Proteiniborus sp. DW1: one gene and its partner. The protein of the gene in region 1 interacts with the protein of each later gene in a pairwise test. Links are inferred from orthologs where the notes say so. Each region holds a gene or a part of one and is shown on either strand. Other genes may lie near its edges. The genes, in order: ftsZ and DW1_RS09740.

The links.
Region 2: the proteins of ftsZ (region 1) and DW1_RS09740 interact in binary tests that used the Bacillus subtilis proteins (3 or more experiments, as listed by UniProt). The link is inferred for Proteiniborus sp. DW1 from one-to-one orthologs.

Annotation. Positions count from the first base shown.
Region 1 is NZ_FMDO01000031.1:83,441-91,947, forward strand. What follows is about bases 5,678-8,476. They hold ftsZ (cell division protein FtsZ), read left to right. Parts: upstream 5,678-6,427; coding sequence 6,428-7,525; downstream 7,526-8,476. Other genes in these bases: DW1_RS08165 (DUF881 domain-containing protein), read left to right, coding at 5,678-5,796; DW1_RS08170 (small basic family protein), read left to right, coding at 5,805-6,143; spoIIGA (sigma-E processing peptidase SpoIIGA), read left to right, coding at 7,671-8,476. Outside these bases: putative lipid II flippase FtsW, read left to right, coding at 1-1,035; murG (undecaprenyldiphospho-muramoylpentapeptide beta-N-acetylglucosaminyltransferase), read left to right, coding at 1,040-2,149; murA (UDP-N-acetylglucosamine 1-carboxyvinyltransferase), read left to right, coding at 2,242-3,492; DW1_RS08155 (cell division protein FtsQ/DivIB), read left to right, coding at 3,543-4,295; DW1_RS08160 (DUF881 domain-containing protein), read left to right, coding at 4,306-5,040; more of DW1_RS08165, read left to right, coding at 5,059-5,677; more of spoIIGA, read left to right, coding at 8,477-8,507. UniProt on the Bacillus subtilis protein: Essential cell division protein that forms a contractile ring structure (Z ring) at the future cell division site. The regulation of the ring assembly controls the timing and the location of cell division.
Region 2 is NZ_FMDO01000038.1:39,486-46,042, forward strand. Bases 231-3,083 are described here. They hold DW1_RS09740 (cell division protein SepF), read right to left. Parts: upstream 1,956-3,083; coding sequence 1,506-1,955; downstream 231-1,505. Other genes in these bases: DW1_RS09725 (DivIVA domain-containing protein), read right to left, coding at 231-408; DW1_RS09730 (YlmH family RNA-binding protein), read right to left, coding at 427-1,212; DW1_RS09735 (YggT family protein), read right to left, coding at 1,226-1,489; DW1_RS09745 (YggS family pyridoxal phosphate-dependent enzyme), read right to left, coding at 1,959-2,657; DW1_RS09750 (biotin/lipoyl attachment domain-containing protein), read right to left, coding at 2,676-3,083. Outside these bases: more of DW1_RS09725, read right to left, coding at 1-230; more of DW1_RS09750, read right to left, coding at 3,084-3,995; DW1_RS09755 (hypothetical protein), read right to left, coding at 4,064-4,441; DW1_RS15920 (hypothetical protein), read right to left, coding at 5,444-5,569; spoIVA (stage IV sporulation protein A), read right to left, coding at 5,695-6,557. UniProt on the Bacillus subtilis protein: Cell division protein that is part of the divisome complex and is recruited early to the Z-ring. Probably stimulates Z-ring formation, perhaps through the cross-linking of FtsZ protofilaments. Its function overlaps with FtsA.

The DNA of each region.
Region 1 (8,507 bases):
GTCTTTAGTTCTAGTTGGCCTGATGCATTATACAAATTAGGTGATGGATACCATTTCTTAAAGAAACAACTTCAGGCAAGTGGTATAGGATTAGTGGCTATGTTATTTTTCATGAACTTCGATTACTGGAAGCTTGACAAGTTGGCAAGGCTAATATTTATATTATCAATTATATCAGCATTTCTTATATTTACTCCATTAGGGATAGAGCTTAATGGTGCTAGAAGATGGGTTAATTTAGGTTTTACTACTTTTATGCCATCAGATGCTATTAAAATAGGGTCGATTATTTTTCTATCATCATTTTTATCTAGAAGAAAAGATGATGTAAAGAAGTTCACTAAAGGATTTATTCCAGCATTAATTATAATTGGGATTTCTTGTGGACTAATAATTATGCAGAGAGATTTAAGTACCAGTGCTACACTAGGAATGGCTCTTTTTATACTATTGTTTGTAGCTGGTGCCAATATATTTCATCTTTCTATTCTTGGCGTATTGGGTATAGCAGGAGGTACTTTAGCTATAGTAGGAGAAAAATTTAGAAGGATGAGATTTACAGCTTTTTTAAATCCCTTTGCACCAGAAGTTAGAGATAATTATGGATGGCAGGCGATTCAATCTCTTTATGCATTAGGTTCGGGAGGACTGTTCGGATTAGGTTTGGGTAAAAGTAGGCAGAAATTCTTTTATATTCCTGAACCCTACAATGATTTTATTTTTGCAATAATTGGTGAAGAACTAGGTTTTTTAGGGTGTGTAACTGTAATGCTTTTACTTCTTCTTATAATATGGAGAGGTTTAAGAATTGCCTTAGGTGCGAAGGACCTATTTGGATGCTACCTTGCATCAGGAATAATAGCACTTATTGCAGTACAATCATTGATACATATAGCAGTTGTAACCTCTTCTATGCCTACTACAGGAATTACATTGCCTTTTATAAGCTATGGAGGAACATCACTAATGATGTATATGGCAGCTGCTGGAATTCTGCTAAATATATCAAGACACTCGGATTTAGATAGGAGCTGAGAACATGAAAGCATTGATTACAGGCGGAGGCACAGGAGGGCATATTTATCCTGCTTTAGCTATTGCTAGAAAAATCAAAATGGAATACAAAAATGTAGACATATTATATGTAGGGACAGAAAAAGGTTTAGAAGCAGAGATAGTTCCAAAGGAAGGTTTTAAATTCAAAACAATTAGGGTAAAGGGATTCAGTAGAAAACTTTCAAAGGATACCTTTAAATCTATTAAAGAATTATTCTTAGGACTAAATGATGCAAAAAAAGTTATTAAGGAATTTAAGCCTGACATAGTCATAGGTACAGGTGGATATGTATGTGGTCCTATTGTTTTAACTGCTGCTCTAAAGAAAATACCTACAATTATACATGAACAAAATGCTTTTCCAGGAGTTACAAATAGAATTCTTTCCAGATTTGTAGACAAAGTTGCAGGCAGCTTTGAGGAATCAAGGAAATATTTTAAGGATGTAAATAAGTTAGTTATAACAGGCAATCCAATTCGTCAGGATATTGTAGGATATAATAAAGAAGTTGCATATAAGGATTTAAACATTGATCCTAATAGACCATTTGTATTATGCTTTGGAGGCAGTGGGGGCCAGAAAAAGCTTAATGATGCAATGCTTGATGTCATTGTTAATAATAAAAACAACACTAGTATTCAAATTATTCATGTAACTGGTAAAAGGCTATATGATAGTTTTATGGAAGGCCTGAAACAAAAAGGTGTAGATAAGCTAACAGATAATATTAGAATATATCCATATTTTTTTGAAGTACCAAAGGCATTATCTATTGCTGATGTAGCTATAACTAGTGGTGGTGCAATAGCCATAGCTGAAATAACTGCAGTAGGCATTCCCAGTATACTAATACCAAAGGCATATACAACAGAGAACCATCAAGAATATAATGCTAGAGCATTAGAGAAAAATGGAGCAGGTATTGTAATTTTGGAAAAGGATTTAAATGGTGAGTTATTGAATAAGGAAATTATTAATTTATTATCTGATAAAATTAAATTAAAAGAAATGGCAGAAAGAAGTAGAAAAATGGGTATCATTAATGCAGATGATAGAATACTTAATATATTGAGAGAATTGTTGGGAGAGTAGTTTAGTAGCAGTAACACCTTTTTTGAATATGCATAAAATAGATATATACTGTTTTTTACATACAGTTTGGAGCATATTCTGGAGGTGTAATAATGAGTAAGTATATCATAGAAGGTGGCAGGAGGCTAGTTGGAGAAGTACCAGTAATTGGAGCCAAGAATGCGGTGCTACCTATTTTAGCAGCAACTGTTATAAACAACAATACAAGTACTATTTTTAATACTCCAAATTTAAGAGATGTAGAGGTTATGGAGCAAATTTTAGTGTCTATAGGATGTAAGATCAATAGAGTTGACAATGTAATCTTTGTAGACTCAAGAAATCTCTCTAAAATAAAAATACCAGAAGAACTTGTAAGGGAAATGCGCTCGTCCATTATATTAATGGGAGCAATGCTGACTCGATGCGGAGAGATAGTCGTAAGCTATCCTGGGGGATGTGAAATTGGTCCTAGACCTATTGATTTACACCTAAAAGCACTTAGACAACTAGGAGCTACTATTGAAGAGTCCCATGGCTTTTTACACTGTAAAGCGGAGAAGTTAAAAGGTTGTGATATACAGCTAGATTTTCCTAGTGTAGGTGCTACAGAAAACATTATGCTAGCTGCTGTAAAGGCTGAAGGTACTACTATAATTAGAAATGCAGCACGTGAACCTGAGATAATTGATCTTCAGAATTTCCTTAATGGGATGGGAGCTAAGATTCATGGAGCAGGAACAAGCATAATAAGAATTGACGGAGTAGATAATCTTACTAGCGTAGAACATACTATAATACCTGATAGAATAGTCGCTGGTACCTATATGGTTGCTTCCGCAATTACTGGTGGAGAAGTTATACTGAAAAATATAGAGGTGGAACATATTCAATCTATAATAGCTAAGCTAAAAGAAACAGGATGTATGATATATAATAACTGTACTACTTTAAAAATAATTGGTCCTAAAAAGATTAATGCTATTGAAACAGTTCAAACATTGCCATATCCTGGATTCCCTACAGATATGCAAGCACAAATGATTGCTTTACTTAGTATTGCCAATGGAACAAGTATAGTTACTGAGACAATTTTTGAGAATAGATTTAAACATGTAGAAGAACTTGTTAGAATGGGTGCTAATATAAAAATTGCGGGGAAGGTTGCTATAATTAAGGGAGTAAAAGAGCTTACAGGAGCAAAAGTTACTTCAAAGGATCTAAGAGGAGGAGCTGCATTAGTTTTAGCAGCTTTGGCAGCTAATGGAACCACAGTAATTGAGGATACTTTTCATATAGAAAGAGGTTATGATAGTCTAGAAAAGGACCTTCTTGCTTTGAATGCAGACATTAGGAAAGTTTAGGCAGCGTATGCTGCTTAAGACCTCAAGGACAAGCCTATTGGAGGGTAATAATGGGTAAAATAGATAAAAAAATAAAAAAGAAAAAAAACAGGCTTATATTTTTTATTATTATACTACTAGCTTCAACTTTTTTTATTCTCTACACTAAGACAAGCTTCTTTCATATTTCAAGTGTAGAGGTCAATGGAAATGATAAAATTACAGATGAAAAAATAATACTTGCATCAGGCATAATAATAGATGAAAATATATTTAAAATAAACTTAAAAGTGGTAAAGGAAAATATATTATTCCATCCATATGTAAAAGATGTTATAATCAGGAGAAAGTTACCAAACAAGATATTAATTGAGATAGAGGAAAGAAAAGAGATTGCTATTATAAACTATACAGGTTCATATGTATATATTGATGAGGAAGGTATTATTCTAAACATATTATCTGAAAAAAGTGATGAGGAAATTATTGAGATATATGGAATAGAAATAATTAGCCCCAAAATAGGAGAAAAGATACAATTTAGTGATGAAGAAATGATGCCAAAAGTTTTTGAGTTTATTAATAGCAGCAGAATGTTAGGGATATCTAAATCTTTTGAAAAAGTGACCATTGACGAAAACAATAATGTGGATATTTATATGGAAAGTGGAGGAAAGGTTGCATTCGGCACCTTAGATGATGTAAAATATAAATTGAATTTTCTTATATCCATTTTAGAAGAGTTAGAAAGCAAAAATCAAGGATATCGAACAATTCATTTAGATAAAGGAAATAATGCAATCATAATTAAGGAAAATGATTAGGAGTGGGAAAATGAATGATATTAAGAGCAAGGTAGCTATAATCTTAGTTTGTATTGCATTAGGTACAATTCTAGCAATTCAATTTAAGACTGTTGAGAATTCAATAGGTTCTGGAACCATACCTACACAGAGAGCCCAACAGTTGGCAATTGACTATAAAAAGGTTCAAGATGAAAGAGATGCACTAAGAAATGAATTAGATAATTTAGAGGCTAAGCTAAAGCAGTATGAAAAAGGTGAAGCAGAGAAGGATGTTTATTTAGAAAACTTGTATAAAGATATAGAAAAATATAGAAATTTAGCAGGTTATGAGGATGTTCAGGGACCTGGGATTACTATTGAAATAAATGACCCTCCAGCCGAAGTTGTATTTGGCGGAGATTCTAGTATTATTGTAGATAATTATGAGTATATTCTCCAGATAATAAGTGTTCTCAACGCTACGGAAGCAGAAGCTATATCAATAAATGATCAAAGATATACAAGCTTTACAGAGATAGTTAAAGCTGCAGACCACTTAGAGGTAAATGGTTCATCTCTTGGACCACCTTTTGTCATTAAGGCAATAGGGAAGGCTGATGACTTAGAAAATTCACTTCGTATTAAACATGGGCTTATATGGTTTATGGAAAATGCACTTAATTTAGATATACACATTAAACAAGAGCAAAATATATTTATTCCTAAATATAGAAAAATTAAAGAATTTAGATATGCTCAACCAGTAGAAGAAATATCAAATTAAATTATGGAGGATTATAAAATGGGCGAGAAGAAAAATACAGGAATGGCTTGGCTTGTAATCCTTTCTATTCTTCTGGGATTTCTGTTATCTTTTCAGATGAATCAGAATATAGAGGACTATGATTTAGTTTCATTGAAAAATTTACAGACAATGAAGAATGAAATAAGCAATATTCGTAAAGAGATAGATGATATAAAAGGATTGACAGAAGAAAGAAAAAGAGAATTAGAAAAACTTAAAAGTGTAATCAATGATGAAGAGGCAGATATATCAGAACACTTAATCGAAGAGATAGATAAATTAAGGTTAGTATCAGGTTTAGAAGATGTTCAAGGTCCTGGAATTAGAATTATAATTGATGACAACAAAGATGATGAAATAGTTGGTGGTCATATAAATGATGATATCGTTCATGATTCTACTATACAAATGATTATAAATGATTTAAAGATAGCTGGAGCAGAAGCTATAAGTATCAATGGCCATAGAGTTATGTCCAGATCTGAAATTAAATGTGGTGGACCTACAATTAGATTTAATGGCAGAAGCTCAGCTCCACCATTTGTCATAACTGCAATAGGGGATCCTAAGCTACTTTATGCATCTGTAAGTGCACCAAATACCTATGGTTGGATTTTGAAGGAGGTCAATAAGCTTAGAGTCGAAACGATTATGAAGGACAATGTGTCTATACCCAAATATAACTGGGTTAATGAAGAGTTTAAGTACGCAAAACAAATAGAAGAAGGTGAATAATTGTGATTCTGTTAGCTCTTGTTGGTATAATAATTGGAGTACTGATAGGTAATTACCTACCTATAACTTATTCTGCTAGCTATTCTTTATATGTATCAGTTGCAATATTAGCTTGTCTCGACTCAGTCTTTGGTGGATTAAGAGCAGCATTAGAACAAAAATTTAATACTGAAATTTTTGTTTCGGGATTTTTTGGGAACTCAATTTTAGCAGCATTCTTAGCATATATAGGTGATAGATTAGGTGTACCTCTCTACTATGCAGCGATTTTTGCTTTTGGTGGAAGGCTATTCCAAAACTTTGCCATTATAAGAAGATTGATTTTTAGAAAGAAAGATTCAAACTAGAATCTTAATATTTTTCAAATAAAATAATAATCTAGGATCAAAGAAGGAAATATAGTTAAAAAAGTAAAGTATATTGCATATGAACTAAAAGCGAACCAATATTTTCCGATAAAATAGCTATCATATATGATTTATTAAAGAGGAAAATTAAATATTTTATAGAATAATATATTATGAAGAAGAAAAAAAGCAAATTATAAAGAAAAAAGAAGAAAAGTGGTAAGATAAGAATCAATATAGAAACTAAATAATAAATGTTTCGTATATAATAAGGGGGTAATGAAGTGTTCGATTTTGAAGTAGATGTAGAACAATTTGCGCATATTAAAGTCATTGGAGTTGGTGGTGGTGGAAACAATGCTGTTAACAGAATGATTGACAATCAAGTAAAGGGAATTGAATTTATCACTATTAACACTGATAAACAAGCTCTTCACTCTTCTAAGTCTGAGATAAAGCTTCAAATAGGAGAAAAGCTAACTAAGGGACTTGGAGCAGGAGCTAATCCTGAAGTTGGAATGAAAGCTGCAGAAGAGAGTAGAAATGAGATAACTGAAGTTTTAAAGGGTGCAGACATGGTATTCATAACTGCAGGTATGGGTGGTGGAACAGGAACAGGTGCAGCACCTATTGTGGCAGAAATAGCAAAAGAACTTGGCATATTAACTGTTGGAGTAGTTACGAAGCCTTTTATGTTTGAAGGCAGAAAGAGAATGATGCATGCAGAAAAAGGAATTGAAGAGCTAAAGAAGAGAGTAGATACATTAGTGACTATCCCTAATGATAGATTATTACAGGTAGTAGAGAGAAAAACATCTATTGTAGAAGCTTTTAGTATAGCTGATGATGTTTTAAGACAAGGTATTCAAGGTATATCTGATTTAATTGCAGTGCCTGCATTAATAAACCTAGATTTTGCCGATGTGAAAACCGTTATGTTAAATCAAGGCTTAGCGCATATGGGAATAGGGAAGGCAAGCGGTGAAAACAGAGCTACTGAAGCAGCTAAACAGGCTATACATAGTCCATTGCTAGAAACCTCTATTGAAGGTGCAAAAGGTGTATTATTGAATATAACAGGGGGACCGAATTTAGGAATCTTTGAGGTTAATGATGCTGCTGATCTTATTAGACAAGCAGTTGATCCAGATGCAGCTATTATCTTTGGAGCTGGTTTAGATGAAAACCTAAAGGATGAAATTAAGATAACGGTCATTGCTACAGGCTTTGATAGTATTAAACAAGAAAAAGTAATAGACAAGTCTCCGGTTTCTTTTGCAAATTCTAATGAAAAAGCTAAAGAAAAAACTACACCAGAACCAAAACATTTTGATACTGACGAACTAGATATTCCAACTTTCTTAAGGAGAAGAGATAAATAACCCTTTCTATTTTATAGAAAGGGTTTTTTTTCGACTTCAGTATATGACATAATTCTAATAGTAGTTGTATTATAATAGACATAAAAATAAAATGATATGAATAAAAGTTTATTAGAATGAGGATGTACAAAAAGGGGGCAGTGGTTTGTACATATATGCAGAATATCTTTTACTGGAAAATATGGTGATTAATTATATATTACTATATTTAACTGGAAAGTTTACAAAAACAGAAGCGAATAATGTTAGGTTATTATTAGCTTCTTTTATTGGAGCAGCCTATGCATTAGTCATATTCTTTCCTTTATTAATGTTTATGACAAAATTCATTATAAAGTTGGCTGTATCCATCTTAATTATAATAGTAGCTTTTAATCCGATGAAAATCAAAAAATTTATAAGACTTATATCAACTTTCTATGTAATGGCTTTTATTTTTGCTGGAGCATCACTAGCATTATTCTATTTAGCTGATATAGAGGCATACGCAGGAAATGGTATATTTTACATTAAGGATTTTCCTGTAAAAATACTAGTACTTGCTGTGTCCATATCATATGTTCTTATTAAGATAGTTTGGGGATATATTCAATCAATTTTGACAAAGAGTAAGATTTATATACCTATAATTGTTAGTTTAAACAATAAAGCTGTTGAAATAATGGGATTGTTAGATACAGGAAATTTATTAAGAGACCCTCTTACACAAACACCAGTAATAATCATTCAGTTTTCGGCCATAAAAGAACTCTTACCAAGTGAAGTACAAAGTATCTTTGAGAAATACAAAGAGAACGACTTACAGGTTATTTCAGAAATTATGATGGATAATGCTACTGGTTTAAAGTTTAGACTAATACCATTTAAATCTTTAGGAAAGGAAAATGGTATGTTAATAGGTTTTAAGCCAGATAATGTTGTAGTAAAAGATGATGAAGATAAGTCGTTTTGCGATATTATAGTTGGAATTTACAACAATAAT
Region 2 (6,557 bases), on another replicon or contig:
TTGAAGCAATGTTTTAAATCTAGTCTTAAACACCAACATATCTTTCCGTAGTGTCTCATATTCTTCTCTAACCTTAAGTGCTTCATTTTTAGCTTCTTCAATAATCTTTTTTGAATTATCTTCAGCCTCTTTAATAATCAACTCTGCACTCTTTTTCGCACTAATCTTAACTTCTTCAGCAGTGCTTTGTGCTACAACTAATGTATTTTGAAGAGTTTCTTCTATTTTATTATAATGCTTAATTTGGTCATTAAGCATGGAAATTTTATCTTTAAGTTCAATGTTTTCTTTATATATTTTTTCATAATCAATCATAATTTCATCTAAAAAAGCATCCACATCTGTTTCCTTATATCCTCTTACTCCTCTTTTAAACTCCTTATTTTGAATGTCAAGTGGTGTAAGCATATTGCTATGTCATCCCCTTTACTTAATTATTTTTACAACGACTTTATATCTATCTTTCCTTGTCTTTCCCAAAATCATACTAACTTTTGTTCTTCCAAAACCACGTATTGATATCATGTCATTTTCATGTACTTCTTTAGAAATTAAATCTATAGTCTGCCAATTAACCTTAACATAACCATTTTTAATGAGTGAAGAACTTTTTTCTCTAGAAAGATTGCAAATAGCGCTTACAAATACGTCCAGCCTAAAAGAAGATAGGGTTAAGCTTTTTTCAATAAAATCATCCTGCGCCTCTTCCAATTCAAATGATTCTACTTCAGTTATTACTACTGGTTCCCTGTTGATCATATCCAAATTGAATTTTATGTAATCTGCGATTTCCTTAAAAGTAATTATATTTCCATAATCTTTATGGATTAATATATCACCAATTTTTTCTCTCTTTATACCTAAACTCATTATGGCGCCCAAATAATCTCTATGAGTTAATTCTCTGAACTTAAAGCTTCCATCAATTCTCAATGCCTGTATTGGTGATAAAACATCGCTCCTATCCATATAAGACGGAAATATTATTATAGACTTTCTTTCAGAGTTTTCTAGTCCTCCATCTTCAAAAAATGAAACTTCCTGAAACCTATTAATAAATGAATAACATAGCTTTCTTTGATATGGATCTAGAAAATCAGTAAATTCTATAGAATATTTTCCAACTACTCTTTCAAGTTTATCTAAAACTCTGCGCATAGTTAAGTGTTGATTTTTATCTTTAATATGTTCTATTAATGCGTTTTTATCCATTGTCATATCTATCCTAAAAAATTATATTAATAATTCTAGACAGAAAAGATAGGAATAGTATAGCCAAAAGAGGCGAAAAATCTATCATTCCTGTATCAACTTTCAGTCTTCTCAAAATTTCCCTAAATGGTGATAAAACTGGTTCAGTAACTTGAAAGATAAAAGAGGTTATAGCATTATTTGTATCTATTACAATAAATGATAATATAGCTCTAATGAAAATAAGAGTTTCAACTATATAAATTAGCCTTTCTAATGCCATCTTTAAAACGCCCAAGCTTTTCACCTCTTAATTATTTTTGCCAAGGAAATATTCCTTTGTTTTTTAATTCTTCCTTTAATCTTGAATCTATTTCTACATTACTTGGAGCTAAAATGAATATATCTTTAGAAACTTTTTGAATATTACCATCTAATGCATAAATTGAACCATTTAAAAAATCAAAAATTTGCTTCTTTGGTTCTGTTTCCATTTCTTCTAAGTTTATGACTACAATTTTCCTGTTTTTTAAATCTTCGACCATTTTAGGAGCTTCTTCATATTTTATGGGCTCATAAACTACTAGCTTAACAGTATTATTAGTATGAATATTTAAAATCTTATTCTGTCTATACATATTTTTTTGTAAATCTAATTCAATTTCATTATTAGTTTCAACTATTTCATCATCTGGTTCTTCCATATCATCAATCCCTATTATATATTTAACCTTATTCATAAACTTGTTTGCAATGTCTCCCATTTATTAATCCTCCTTATATGTTCTTTTTCCAAAAATACCAGTTCCTATACGTATCATATTTGCACCTTCTTCTAATGCAACTTCAAAGTCATTTGTCATTCCCATAGATAGATATTTCATATCTACATTAGAAAATTTAAATTCCTTAATATCCTCAAACATATTCTTTAAATCTCTAAAAACAAATCTCACTTCTTCAGGATTTTCTACATATGGTGCTATTGTCATTAAGCCCTTTACTCTTATTCGATTAAAGTCTTTTATAGTTTCAATAAAAGGGATAACTTCTTCTTTTCTTAAGCCAAATTTAGAGTCTTCCTCAGCTATATTTACCTGAACTAATGTATCTACACATATATCATGTTCTTCAGCTCTTTTTTGGATTTCTTTAGCTAAACTAACTCTATCTAATGAATGTATCAAATGAACCTTATCAATAATATACTTTACTTTGTTACTTTGTAGGTGCCCTATCATATGCCATTTTGTGTTTGGAACTATTTTCTCATATTTGCATTGAATTTCCTGAACTTTATTTTCTCCAATATCTGAAATTCCATAGGAAATAGCCTCGTTAATTCTGTCAACATCTACTGTTTTAGTTACAGCTACTATTGTAATATCATCCAAGCTTAAGCCTTTTTTAGATATGATACTGTTTACTCTTTCATAAATTTTATCAATGTTATTTTTAATATAAATCGATAATCCCTCCCTATGTTAATCAATTATAAGTCCTTCTTTAATCTTACTTCCATTAACAAATACTTCATCATACATTTGCATAGTATTAAATTTCTGAACTTCACCATTTATTTCAAGCTCTATTACACTATTAAGCCCAGCCCCTTTACTTACAATAGTATGCTCATTATGGCTAGCTAATATTTTTATTGGTCTAAATTTAACTATTCCGCTTATATCTTTAATATAAACACCCTTTATTCCATCTTTTTCTATTATGGACTTACTTGGAATTATCAGTCCCTCATATGTGTTTTTAACTATATGGATATCTAAGTATCTTTCATTGTAATATTCGTGGAAATATTCCGTTAGTTTTAAGATAATAAAGCATTTGTCATTTTCTTTAACAAGTCTTACTACTCTAGATATTATTTTTCTTTCATCATCATTGATTTTTATGTATATTGTCTTACCTTCTTCAAGCTTGTCCATTCCCTTAGAATCAACTTCCGTCATTATATACCATGTGAAATTATCTATTATCTTATAAACAGGCTCTCCAAAATTAACTATATTCTTTTCTGTCAAGTCTGTTTTGTTTACATCTATAAGTCTATAATCACTAGATTCATAATCATTGATTTTGCTTATTGTAAAAATATCCTCTAAACCATCTAGCTGGTAGCTTATTATTCCAGATTTTGGAGCGTAGCTTACATGTTTAGAACTTTCCATATTTTTGATAATTTCATTCTTTCGTTCTAGGAGATTATCTAAGCTATTAGACATGAGACTATTTTGCCCTGCAACTAGCTGTTGCTTGTCAATAGTCATTAGTAAGGTATCCCTGTGTATAAGAGCATCGCTATAATTTCCACTTAATATACTATTTTGAAGTTCATCAATTATTGAAGCAATATTATCATGTATTTTATTTTTATCTTCATTAAGTATTTCCTTATTATCTGATGATTTTTTTAATATCTCTATCTGTCTATTTATCTCTTCTAACTCATTTGAATATGTACTCCCCTCTGCTCTGTTAATTCTAGCAACTTGAACTCCCTTAGCCACCTTTTCACCTTCTTGCTTTAGCAAAGATACAGTACCTTGAGTTTCTGACTTATATACAAACTCATCTTTAATAACTATTCCTTTAGAAGAAACAATATCTTCTATAACTCCAGCCTCAGCAATAACAGTCTTATGAATTCCTATGGAAAATACAGGTATCATTCTAGAAAAAATATAGGATACTACAATTATTATTAAAGTAATTCTAAATCTTTTACGCTTAATTCTTTTTTTTTTCGTTCCTCTTGAGACATTAGACCACCTCTTGCCTATTATAATTCTTCATACAATTCTATTTTCCTTCAAACTAAAACGAAAAAATTCAGAAATTCTAAATTATGAAGCATTTATTTGAAAAAGCATCCATATTTACTTACTACTTTTATTTTTTTGATTTTATCTAATTCAAAGCTTTTTACCTCATCTTTATGGGTCACTAATAATAGCTCTCTATTTTTAGTTTTTGCTCCAATTACTATTCCATCTACTTTATCGTTATTATATAAAGTTACCCTTATCTCATCTCCTGATTTTAATTTGACTCCACTTAAGGAGAAAAACTTCATGTCTGTTTCATCAATATGATCCTGGGTCACAGATTTTTTGCCTAAAACTATTATATTATCACTTAAATAGAGTTTTTCTTTAACAACTACTAAAATATATCCAATTATGCTCACTAAAAAAAGCATTATCAAAACCAATATAATTTCAGATAAGAACATAATATACCTACTTTCTATTAGCTTTATATAAAAAGTATATCATAAATTCAAGAACTATAAAACATATAGAAACAACTAATATTAAATCTCTATTTTACTACTGATACATAAAATTAAAGAAAATATTCACTTAGCTTTTTGATATTTTTATGATATAATATTACTTATATTATTAACAAAATATCCTATGAGCTTATTTTATGAATGCTTTACTTATGATATTATCGGGATGTAGCGCAGCATGGTAGCGCACAAGTCTGGGGGACTTGGGGTCGCAGGTTCAAGTCCTGTCATCCCGACCAGTTTATAGTTTTATATAGTCAACTAACGTTGTAAATTAGCCATTCATATTATAAGTATTTTGATTAAAAGCTGTATTTTTTAATTGGATGCATAAGCAGCTTACATATTTAATGACAAAGGTGGCTTAACAGCCACCTTATTTCATTTTAGATTTCATCTTTACAAAATATTTTAGAAACCTACTCTTATTAGTGAAAAAATTTATGCTATATAACAATTTATCATAGATTTAGTTTTATTTATCCCTCAATATTTTCTTGAGATACTCCTCCACATTTTCAATATCTAAGTTTAATCCAACTTTTCATTCCTCACATTCTTTTTAAAGGATACTTCTGATAAATGATAGAGAATTTAATCTTATTATTTTATTAATTTTGCTCATAAGTTATAACCCCTAAACTTCTATACTTCTTCTATACCTTTCATTATATATTTTCGTAACATCTTATTGAAAGTTTCATACTATATATTACACCCATTAGGAGCTCCCTTAAAAAACAATTAAAAATTAACTAGTAGGAGGTAGTAATACTATGTCAAATCAAGGAATATTTGGTTCGAATGATACTCTACTATTTTTCTTTATATTATTAGTGCTAATATTCTGTAGCTGTGGATTTTTCTTTTAGTTCTAAACAGTCGAGGTTTTACCCTGACTTGTTTATTTTGATCACAAAATCTAAGTTTAGTAATTAATCATCCATCTATTAAAAAAACACCTGACTTATTATATTCAACTCTTCTACAAATTGTTTTATTTAACTGCCTGTATTTTTGGATATTATGCTCAGGATTTTGCTTTAGGCTTCCTTCAAATTCCATGTCAGCATGAACACCCTTGCCCTCAGCTAACGGTTCCTATCATCAAGCTCGCACTGGACTTTCACCACCAAGTTGTTGAACATGCCGAGTGCATACACAAAAATGGGAAGGTGCCCCTTCCCATTTTATATTATGATACAGATTAGCCCTCCGCTTGAATCATTTACTATTCTCTCTAAAGTTCTCTGCATTTTACTTCTGGCGTCTTCTGGCATCATGTTTAGTTTGCTTTCCAGCTGCTCTTTTACTAAATCATGTAAGGACTTCCCAAACATATTTGATTCCCATATCTTTGATGGATCGCTTTCAAACTCATCTAATAAATATTTTACTAACTCTTCGCTTTGCTTCTCAGTTCCTATTATTGGAGAAACCTCAGTAGTCAAATCTGCCCTAATAAAATGCAGGCTTGGTGCCATAGCCTTTAACTTGACTCCAAATCTATTTCCTTGCTTGAAAATTTCTGGTTCAGCTAAGTCTAATTCTTCCAGACTAGGAGGCACTAATCCGTATCCTGTGAGCCTCGCATCATTTAAAGCTCTTTCAACCTTATCAAATTCTCTCTTAGCTTTAGCTAAGCCTGTCACTAATCCTAGCAATTGATGTTCACCGTCAATTTTATATCCAGTTAGTTCATTCAAAATTCTGTAGAATAACTGCCCATCAACATTCATCTCTATATTTGCTACTCCTTCTCCAAGTTCAATTCCTTTGATTTTAACATTGCTTATTATATCTAATTCCCCAAATTTATTTACAGCATGATTTATCTCACTTAATCTTTGAAGATTGTGAACAATTTCTTTTATGGAATTAAAAATGGAGCTCTTTACCCAATGATTCTTTGGTAACCCTTCAATCCATTGTGGTAGATTAATGTTTATCTCTTTAATTGGGAATTCTAATAATACCTTTTCAAGTATGTGATTTATCTCTGTCATCTCCATATTTAAACAATCTACAGCTATAACTGGCACTTTATATTTCT